One region of the Weizmannia sp. FSL W8-0676 genome, then DNA from elsewhere that is predicted to be linked to it. Evidence: a T-box and tRNA genes for the amino acid it is inferred to sense, from the RefSeq annotation. Region 1 holds a T-box; the other regions hold tRNA genes.

Region 1 (3,251 bases):
AACGGGTGCAAAAGCCGCATCGTATTGTCGAGCACATACGCGAGGACCGAGCGCGCCGTTTTCTTCGCTGCTTCATCTTCGCTGTAAAGCGGCAGTTTTGCCATTTCAATGTACCAGTCGCAGAAATCGTCCCAGATAAAATTGTAAAGCATGCGCCCGGCTTCGCCGAATTCGTATTTGTCGGCCAGTTTTGTAACGGTTTCGATCGTTTCGTTCAAACGCGTTAAAATCCATTTGTCAGCGACTGATTTTTCACCGGAAAGGTCAATTTCTTCGTATTTCAGCCCGTTCATGTTCATAAGCGCAAAACGGGAGGCGTTCCAAATTTTATTGGCGAAATTCCAGACCGCTTCGACTTTTTCGTAACTGAAACGCAAATCCTGGCCGGGCGCGCTGCCGGTGGTAAGGAAATAGCGGAGCGAGTCCGCGCCGTATTTGTCGATTACTTCCATCGGGTCGACGCCGTTGCCGAGCGATTTGCTCATTTTCCGCCCCTGCTCGTCGCGGACAAGGCCATGGATCAGGACATCTTTGAACGGGCGTTTGCCGGTAAACTCAAGCCCCTGGAAAATCATCCGCGATACCCAGAAGAAAATGATATCATAGCCGGTCACAAGCGTATCGGTCGGATAATAACGCTTGTAGTCTTCCGCTTCTTCATCAGGCCAGCCCATTGTCGAAAACGGCCAGAGCGCCGAGCTGAACCACGTATCGAGCACGTCCGGATCCTGTTCCCAGTTTTCGATGTCACGGGGCGGCTCGGTATCAACATATACTTCGCCGGTTTCTTTATGGTACCAGGCCGGAATCCGGTGCCCCCACCAGAGCTGGCGCGAAATGCACCAATCGCGGATATTTTCCATCCAGTGCAAGTAGGTTTTTTCAAAGCGTTCCGGCACAAAATGGACTTTTCCTTCCGACGCCTGCAGTTTTACCGCGGCATCAGCGAGCGGCTGCATTTTCACAAACCATTGCGTGGACAAATACGGTTCGACAACCGCGCCGCTCCGTTCGGAATGGCCGACCGAATGGAGATGGTCTTCCACTTTGACAAGAACGCCGAGTGCTTTCAAGTCCTTCACGATCTGTTTGCGGCATTCAAACCGGTCCATGCCTTTGTATTTTCCGGCATTTTCATTCATTGTGCCGTCCTCGTTCATCACAAGGATGCGTTCGAGATTGTGGCGGTTCCCGACTTCGAAGTCGTTCGGGTCATGGGCCGGTGTAATTTTTACGGCACCGGAACCAAATGCCATATCAACATACTCGTCTGCGATAATCGGAATTTCGCGGCCGACGATTGGCAATACAATCGTTTTCCCGATTAAATGTTTGTAGCGTTCATCATCCGGGTGGACAGCGACCGCCGTATCACCCAGCATCGTTTCCGGGCGCGTTGTCGCGATTTCAATCGTGCCGGAACCGTCGCTTAACGGGTATGCCAGATGGTAAAATGCGCCCTGCACCTCTTTGTAGACTACTTCAATATCGGAAAGCGCCGTTTTCGTTTCCGGGTCCCAGTTGATGATGTACTCGCCGCGGTAAATCAAGCCTTTTTTATAAAGCGAAACAAATACTTCTTTTACAGCTTTTGACAGCCCTTCATCGAGCGTAAAACGTTCGCGCGAATAATCGAGCCCGAGGCCGAGTTTCGCCCATTGTTTGCGGATAAAGTGAGCGTATTCCGCTTTCCACTTCCATGCTTCTTCCGTAAACTTCTCGCGGCCGAGGTCATAACGGGATTTGCCTTCTTCACGCAGTTTGGCTTCCACTTTTGCCTGCGTTGCAATCCCGGCGTGGTCCATCCCCGGCAGCCAGAGCACATCATAGCCCTGCATCCGTTTCATCCGGGTTAAAATATCCTGCAAAGCCGTATCCCAGGCATGGCCGAGATGGAGCTTGCCGGTTACGTTCGGCGGTGGAATCACAATCGTGTACGGCTTCTTTTCCGGATCGCCTTTTGCTTCGAAAAATTTGCCGTTCACCCACCATTCATAGCGCCCTTTTTCAACAGCCTGCGGATCATATTTGGTCGGCATGCTGATGTCCTGCTGTTCCATTTGTATCATTCCTTTCTGCGTTTTTTGCGGATAAACACAAAAACTCCCTTCGCCATAAAAGGACGAAAGGAGTCTGTTCGCGGTACCACCTTTTTTCACGGGCAAACGGATGCCCGGCACTCTCGGGTCATTAACGGCACTTCGCCGGCTTTTGCTATTTTCGGGTTCACAAAAGCTACTCCCGGGCGACCTTCCAGCCTGTTTCGCATAGGAAATCTTTCAGCAGCTGATTCCCCTCTCTGCATGGAAACAAAATCTGTACTCTTCCCGTTCATTGTATTTTGATTTTTGAAATTGGCTATAGTTTATGGTATCGGTTTTTTTGAAAATCGTCAATAGCATTGCCCATTTTTAGAAAAAATATGCAACGGATTCACTTATCCGCCCGCTTTTCATACATTATCTATGAGAGATAGGTGGATGATGATGAAGAAAAAAATTGACAAACAGGCCGTCCGTACTTGGGGGCGGAATGCAAAAAAAGTGTGCAAGCAGCTGATTCTTCCGTTCTCCGTCTTTCAGGCCATCCGCACGATTATTTTTCCGACCACGTTTGACGTCCTGCTGCTTGCCATATTTATTCTCATTTATCTCGGGTTCCAGTATGAATGGTTTTAATGGCCGTCCCTGCTTTTCATGACGCGGGGGCGGTCCCTTGTGACAACTGCATGACGACATACTCGGTATTTTTCATCCGCCAGTACTTTTCCTGCAGTTTCGCGACTGCTCTCGCTTCATGGCGTTTCCCTTCATTTGCAAAGTATTCCTCCACGGTTTGGATGATCGGTGCGGGATAAGCGAGATAGCTGAAAAATAAGCTTTTTTCATCTTCCTTAAGCGGAAAATAGCTGAAGTAGGTCTTCACCCAGTCCACGCAGTCGTCAAACCGGCTCGGATAGGAGTCGAGCGCCCGCGACAAGAAGGGAAGCAGGTCATAAAAAGGCGCAGCGGTTTTTGCCAGTTCGAAATTGGTGAAGTATCCGAGCCCGCGTTCATCGTACAGGAAATGCTCCGTTGAAATTTTTCCGTGGATGGTCACCGTTCTCGCTTTCTCCATCTCTTTCGATTGTTCATACCAGTTTTCCAGCTGCTGGATCGAGAATTTGAGCGCCTGGTTCGTTTCATTGTAAAAGGTGCAGTACAACAGGGCAAACGGGGACATATAGACCTGCTCTTCACACCGTTCAAGGA
Region 2 (3,251 bases), 450 kb from region 1:
ATTATGGGCTTTCTTGCGCTCATTTTTTGTCTAAAATGTACCGGCGCCAAAAGCATTTCAAACCTTACGCCAATCGACTTCATCTGGAGCATAATGCTGTCTGAAATCGTCGGCAACGGCCTTTATGACTCAAGTGTAAAATGGTACTACATTCTTGTGATGCTTTCTGTTTAGGTCATCATTAAAATCATTTTTGACATCCTCATTTATCGCTATGATAAACTGGAAAAATTCCTTATCGGGGATAAAACGGTGATTATCGATAAAGGAAAAATTAACAAAGTCGTACTGAAAAAAAATAAAATTGATATGAATCAACTGTCGGAGTTATTGAGAAAGCAGGGCGTATTTTTGCTTGATGAAATTGACCAGGCCTATCTTGAAAAAGATGGGACGATTACGGTAAAAAAAAGAAAAAACAACCCTAGTAAATAGTAGGCTGCCCAGTTCTGTTCTCATTATAAAAGGAAAATCTAAGATAGTATTTCCAAACCTTTCTTATTAGATCAATTCCCTTTTTGTACAAGTTAAACAACTATAGATACTCACAAGTGTACGCTTTCAAGCAGCCACTTAAATTGGCCTCGGCTTCAATAATATAATTGCAATAAAAAAACGCTTCTCTTTATCTTGAGAAGCGTTCCATTTGGCATCAGCTTTCAATGTGATGCTATTATACCGGTGGTCGGGGTCGAACCGACACTCCCGAAGGAACACGATTTTGAGTCGTGCGCGTCTGCCAATTCCGCCACACCGGCATGATATGATGGAGGCGGCAACCGGAATCGAACCGGTGATAAAGGTTTTGCAGACCTCTGCCTTACCTCTTGGCTATGCCGCCATCAATGGAGCGGAAGACGGGATTCGAACCCGCGACCCCCACCTTGGCAAGGTGATGTTCTACCACTGAACTACTTCCGCATACTGGGCCAGCTGGATTCGAACCAGCGCATGACGGAGTCAAAGTCCGTTGCCTTACCGCTTGGCTATGGCCCAATAAATATGGGGCGGATGGTGGGAATCGAACCCACGAATGCCGGAGCCACAATCCGGTGCGTTAACCACTTCGCCACAACCGCCATCATAATGGCAGGGGCAGTAGGAATCGAACCCACACTGGAGGTTTTGGAGACCTCTGTTCTACCTTTAAACTATGCCCCTTTAAAAAATGGAGGGGGACGGATTCGAACCGCCGAACCCTGAGGGAGCGGATTTACAGTCCGCCGCGTTTAGCCACTTCGCTACCCCTCCATATTGCGTGGTGCCGGCCAGAGGACTTGAACCCCCAACCTACTGATTACAAGTCAGTTGCTCTACCAATTGAGCTAGACCGGCCAAATGGTGGCTCGGGACGGAATCGAACCGCCGACACAAGGATTTTCAGTCCTTTGCTCTACCGACTGAGCTACCGAGCCACAATTATGTAAAATGGATGGCGGTCCCGACGGGAATCGAACCCGCGATCTCCTGCGTGACAGGCAGGCGTGATAACCGCTACACTACGGGACCTTTATATGTAAATTGCGGGGGCAGGATTTGAACCTGCGACCTTCGGGTTATGAGCCCGACGAGCTACCAGACTGCTCCACCCCGCGATGATAAAATGGTGGAGGATGACGGGATCGAACCGCCGACCCTCTGCTTGTAAGGCAGACGCTCTCCCAGCTGAGCTAATCCTCCAGTTATAATGATGACCCGTACGGGATTCGAACCCGTGTTACCGCCGTGAAAGGGCGGTGTCTTAACCGCTTGACCAACGGGCCATATGGATCATGACGGAGAGCAAGGGATTCGAACCCTTGAGACAGCTTTTAGCCGCCTACACGATTTCCAATCGTGCTCCTTCGGCCTCTCGGACAGCTCTCCATGATGGCTCCGCAGGTAGGATTCGAACCTACGACCGATCGGTTAACAGCCGATTGCTCTACCACTGAGCTACTGCGGAATACAAGCCCGGCAGCGTCCTACTCTCGCAGGGGGAAACCCCCAACTACCATCGGCGCTGGAAAGCTTAACTTCCGTGTTCGGGATGGGAACGGGTGTGACCTTTCCGCCATCGCCACCGGACCTTAATGACAAAAATCATTATAACAAAGTTTTCATTTCTTATCAACAGGAATTATGTGATTCCCTGAAAACCGGATGGGAGAAAAAACTGTAAACGGAGAATGCGTTTTTACTTCTAACTTTGAGAATTGTCTAGCTCCAGCGCACCTTTTTCAAGGCGGCCTTCACTTTTCTATTTGGTTAAGTCCTCGATCGATTAGTATCCGTCAGCTCCACGCGTCGCCGCGCTTCCACCCCGGACCTATCAACCTGATCATCTTTCAGGGATCTTACCAGTATAAACTGTGGGAAATCTCATCTTGAGGGGGGCTTCATGCTTAGATGCTTTCAGCACTTATCCCTTCCGCACATAGCTACCCAGCGATGCCTTTGGCAAGACAACTGGTACACCAGCGGTGCGTCCATCCCGGTCCTCTCGTACTAAGGACAGCTCCTCTCAAATTTCCTGCGCCCGCGACGGATAGGGACCGAACTGTCTCACGACGTTCTGAACCCAGCTCGCGTACCGCTTTAATGGGCGAACAGCCCAACCCTTGGGACCGACTACAGCCCCAGGATGCGATGAGCCGACATCGAGGTGCCAAACCTCCCCGTCGATGTGGACTCTTGGGGGAGATCAGCCTGTTATCCCCAGGGTAGCTTTTATCCGTTGAGCGATGGCCCTTCCATGCGGAACCACCGGATCACTAAGCCCGACTTTCGTCCCTGCCCGACTTGTAAGTCTCGCAGTCAAGCTCCCTTATGCCTTTACACTCTGCGAATGATTTCCAACCATTCTGAGGGAACCTTTGGGCGCCTCCGTTACCTTTTAGGAGGCGACCGCCCCAGTCAAACTGCCTGCCTGACACTGTCTCCCACCCCGGTAAGGGGTGCGGGTTAGAATTTCAATACAGCCAGGGTAGTATCCCACCGATGCCTCCGCCGAAGCTGGCGCTCCGGTTTCCAAGGCTCCTACCTATCCTGTACAAGCTGTACCAAAATTCAATATCAGGCTGCAGTAAAGCTCCATGGGGTCTTTCCGTCCTGTCGCGGGTAACCTGCATCTTCACAGGTACTATAATTTCACCGAGTCTCTCGTTGAGACAGTGCCCAGATCGTTACACCTTTCGTGCGGGTCAGAACTTACCTGACAAGGAATTTCGCTACCTTAGGACCGTTATAGTTACGGCCGCCGTTTACTGGGG
Region 3 (3,251 bases), 220 kb from region 1:
CGGGAAGCCGCAGTGAATAGGCCCAGGCGACTGTTTAGCAAAAACACAGGTCTCTGCGAAGCCGCAAGGCGAAGTATAGGGGCTGACACCTGCCCGGTGCTGGAAGGTTAAGGAGAGGGGTTAGCCGCAAGGCGAAGCTCTGAACTGAAGCCCCAGTAAACGGCGGCCGTAACTATAACGGTCCTAAGGTAGCGAAATTCCTTGTCAGGTAAGTTCTGACCCGCACGAAAGGTGTAACGATCTGGGCACTGTCTCAACGAGAGACTCGGTGAAATTATAGTACCTGTGAAGATGCAGGTTACCCGCGACAGGACGGAAAGACCCCATGGAGCTTTACTGCAGCCTGATATTGAATTTTGGTACAGCTTGTACAGGATAGGTAGGAGCCTTGGAAACCGGAGCGCCAGCTTCGGCGGAGGCATCGGTGGGATACTACCCTGGCTGTATTGAAATTCTAACCCGCACCCCTTACCGGGGTGGGAGACAGTGTCAGGCAGGCAGTTTGACTGGGGCGGTCGCCTCCTAAAAGGTAACGGAGGCGCCCAAAGGTTCCCTCAGAATGGTTGGAAATCATTCGCAGAGTGTAAAGGCATAAGGGAGCTTGACTGCGAGACTTACAAGTCGGGCAGGGACGAAAGTCGGGCTTAGTGATCCGGTGGTTCCGCATGGAAGGGCCATCGCTCAACGGATAAAAGCTACCCTGGGGATAACAGGCTGATCTCCCCCAAGAGTCCACATCGACGGGGAGGTTTGGCACCTCGATGTCGGCTCATCGCATCCTGGGGCTGTAGTCGGTCCCAAGGGTTGGGCTGTTCGCCCATTAAAGCGGTACGCGAGCTGGGTTCAGAACGTCGTGAGACAGTTCGGTCCCTATCCGTCGCGGGCGCAGGAAATTTGAGAGGAGCTGTCCTTAGTACGAGAGGACCGGGATGGACGCACCGCTGGTGTACCAGTTGTCTTGCCAAAGGCATCGCTGGGTAGCTATGTGCGGAAGGGATAAGTGCTGAAAGCATCTAAGCATGAAGCCCCCCTCAAGATGAGATTTCCTACAGTTTAACTGGTAAGATCCCTGAAAGATGATCAGGTTGATAGGTCCGGGGTGGAAGCGCGGCGACGCGTGCAGCTGACGGATACTAATCGATCGAGGACTTAACCAAATAGAAAAGTGAAGGGCGCTCGCTCATCGGCGTATGAACTTCAAGGCCCCCGCCTGAGATAAAGGAAACACGACGAGCCTTAAAAGGCGAGTCGATGCCCGCTTATCGTAGGAAAGGGGGACGGGAAGTTCACTAGCCGATAGCGCCCGGAACTGGACAATAGAAAAGCGGAGGTGCCTTGTTTAGCCCCGACAAGCGAATGTTCTGACCGGCATGGAGCCGTCTTTTGGCTCCGTGGCGGGCAGGTTATTCGACCTCGAGGGGCTAGGCACCGAAGCTGGACAATAGAAAAGCGGAAGCGCCTTGCCCATCGGCGTACGGATTTCGGAGCTTTCGACTGAGATAAAGGAAACACGACGAGCCCTAAAGGCGAGTCGATGCCCGCTTATCGTAGGGAGAAAGCGCAGAAATACGCTAGCCGATAGGCGCTGGAGCTGGACAATTCTCAAAGTTAGAAGCAGAAACGCATTCTCCGTTTACAGTTTTTTCTCCCATCCGGTTTTCAGGGAACACATCCCAAATAAAATACAGGTCCGGTGATGATGGCGGAAAGGACACACCCGAACACATCCCGAACTCGGAAGTTAAGCTTTCCAGCGCCGATGGTAGTTGGGGGTTTCCCCCTGCGAGAGTAGGACGTTGCCGGGCCATAATACGGAGGATTAGCTCAGCTGGGAGAGCGTCTGCCTTACAAGCAGAGGGTCGGCGGTTCGATCCCGTCATCCTCCATTTTTATGCCATCCCGGTTCAGGGGCAACCGGCTTTCTATCGGGAGGCCGGGGATACTGCCTTGTGACCGGCACCATACTTGCGGGAATCCTGAAAGAAAATAGATATGTACATATTTAACCCAATATAGTATAATTTTCTTTGTGACAAGTAATGTCGTTATCGGAATATGAGCCATTAGCTCAGTTGGTAGAGCATCTGACTTTTAATCAGAGGGTCGCAGGTTCGAATCCTGCATGGCTCACCATTTATCTTATCCGCGGGTGTGGCGGAATTGGCAGACGCACCAGACTTAGGATCTGGCGCCGCAAGGCGTGGGGGTTCGACTCCCTTCACCCGCACTGTTTAGCACGATATGCGGAAGTAGTTCAGTGGTAGAACATCACCTTGCCAAGGTGGGGGTCGCGGGTTCGAATCCCGTCTTCCGCTTCATTTAACCCGCCGGGGTGGCGGAATTGGCAGACGCACAGGACTTAAAATCCTGCGGTAGGTGACTACCGTACCGGTTCGACTCCGGTCCTCGGCATCAGTACCATGACAAATGCGCCCATAGCTCAATTGGATAGAGCGTTTGACTACGGATCAAAAGGTTAGGGGTTCGACTCCTCTTGGGCGCGCTTATTCCTCTTTCGGGAAGTAGCTCAGCTTGGCAGAGCACATGGTTAGGGACCATGGGGTCGCAGGTTCAAATCCTGTCTTCCCGACCATGAAGATGATCATAGTGGGGCCTTAGCTCAGCTGGGAGAGCGCCTGCTTTGCACGCAGGAGGTCAGCGGTTCGATCCCGCTAGGCTCCACCAAACAGGGCAAATAACGGCGGCGTAGCTCAGCTGGCTAGAGCGTACGGTTCATACCCGTGAGGTCGGGGGTTCGATCCCCTCCGCCGCTATATTTCGTATATCGGACCTTTAGCTCAGCTGGTTAGAGCAGACGGCTCATAACCGTCCGGTCGTAGGTTCGAGTCCTACAAGGTCCACCATTTTTTATTTTTCGCTTATCATACGGAGGAATACCCAAGTCTGGCTGAAGGGATCGGTCTTGAAAACCGACAGGCGGGTTACACCGCGCGGGGGTTCGAATCCCTCTTCCTCCGCCATTTCATTATTTATCATCGCGGGGTGGAGCAGTCTGGTAGCTCGTCGGGCTCATAACCCGAAGGTCGCAGGTTCAAATCCTGCCCCCGCAATTGGTCCCGTGGTGTAGCGGTTATCACGCCTGCCTGTCACGCAGGAGATCGCGGGTTCGATTCCCGTCGGGACCGCTTGTTTTGGCTCGGTAGCTCAGTCGGTAGAGCAAAGGACTGAAAATCCTTGTGTCGGCGGTTCGATTCCGTCCCGAGCCACCATTGGTTTTCAATGAAAAATAT

The links. The T-box of region 1 lies ahead of NST20_RS09835 (valine--tRNA ligase). A T-box ahead of a tRNA ligase gene usually reads a tRNA of that ligase, here a tRNA-Val.
Region 2: it encodes a tRNA-Val, which carries the amino acid that the T-box ahead of NST20_RS09835 (valine--tRNA ligase) is inferred to sense. The anticodon was not compared.
Region 3: it encodes a tRNA-Val, which carries the amino acid that the T-box ahead of NST20_RS09835 (valine--tRNA ligase) is inferred to sense. The anticodon was not compared.

Annotation. Positions count from the first base shown of each region.
Region 1 covers NZ_CP151954.1:1,989,076-1,992,326, forward strand. The annotation lists gene NST20_RS09835 (valine--tRNA ligase) at 1-2,060, opposite strand, end outside; T-box leader at 2,116-2,344, opposite strand; gene NST20_RS09840 (hypothetical protein) at 2,487-2,678, shown strand; gene ysxE (spore coat protein YsxE) at 2,695-3,251, opposite strand, start outside.
Region 2 covers NZ_CP151954.1:2,439,263-2,442,513, forward strand. The annotation lists gene NST20_RS12070 (hypothetical protein) at 1-174, shown strand, start outside; gene NST20_RS12075 (YetF domain-containing protein) at 223-435, shown strand; tRNA gene NST20_RS12080 (tRNA-Leu) at 677-758, opposite strand; tRNA gene NST20_RS12085 (tRNA-Cys) at 768-841, opposite strand; tRNA gene NST20_RS12090 (tRNA-Gly) at 847-921, opposite strand; tRNA gene NST20_RS12095 (tRNA-Gln) at 925-996, opposite strand; tRNA gene NST20_RS12100 (tRNA-His) at 1,004-1,079, opposite strand; tRNA gene NST20_RS12105 (tRNA-Trp) at 1,088-1,161, opposite strand; tRNA gene NST20_RS12110 (tRNA-Tyr) at 1,170-1,251, opposite strand; tRNA gene NST20_RS12115 (tRNA-Thr) at 1,260-1,335, opposite strand; tRNA gene NST20_RS12120 (tRNA-Phe) at 1,340-1,415, opposite strand; tRNA gene NST20_RS12125 (tRNA-Asp) at 1,434-1,509, opposite strand; tRNA gene NST20_RS12130 (tRNA-Met) at 1,522-1,595, opposite strand; tRNA gene NST20_RS12135 (tRNA-Val) at 1,605-1,680, opposite strand; tRNA gene NST20_RS12140 (tRNA-Glu) at 1,692-1,763, opposite strand; tRNA gene NST20_RS12145 (tRNA-Ser) at 1,777-1,866, opposite strand; tRNA gene NST20_RS12150 (tRNA-Asn) at 1,871-1,945, opposite strand; rRNA gene rrf (5S ribosomal RNA) at 1,952-2,067, opposite strand; rRNA gene NST20_RS12160 (23S ribosomal RNA) at 2,244-3,251, opposite strand, start outside.
Region 3 covers NZ_CP151954.1:2,212,922-2,216,172, reverse strand. The annotation lists rRNA gene NST20_RS10980 (23S ribosomal RNA) at 1-1,157, shown strand, start outside; rRNA gene rrf (5S ribosomal RNA) at 1,690-1,805, shown strand; tRNA gene NST20_RS10970 (tRNA-Val) at 1,814-1,886, shown strand; tRNA gene NST20_RS10965 (tRNA-Lys) at 2,058-2,133, shown strand; tRNA gene NST20_RS10960 (tRNA-Leu) at 2,146-2,227, shown strand; tRNA gene NST20_RS10955 (tRNA-Gly) at 2,244-2,315, shown strand; tRNA gene NST20_RS10950 (tRNA-Leu) at 2,327-2,412, shown strand; tRNA gene NST20_RS10945 (tRNA-Arg) at 2,430-2,503, shown strand; tRNA gene NST20_RS10940 (tRNA-Pro) at 2,517-2,593, shown strand; tRNA gene NST20_RS10935 (tRNA-Ala) at 2,610-2,685, shown strand; tRNA gene NST20_RS10930 (tRNA-Met) at 2,701-2,774, shown strand; tRNA gene NST20_RS10925 (tRNA-Ile) at 2,788-2,864, shown strand; tRNA gene NST20_RS10920 (tRNA-Ser) at 2,889-2,981, shown strand; tRNA gene NST20_RS10915 (tRNA-Met) at 2,998-3,071, shown strand; tRNA gene NST20_RS10910 (tRNA-Asp) at 3,074-3,146, shown strand; tRNA gene NST20_RS10905 (tRNA-Phe) at 3,155-3,230, shown strand.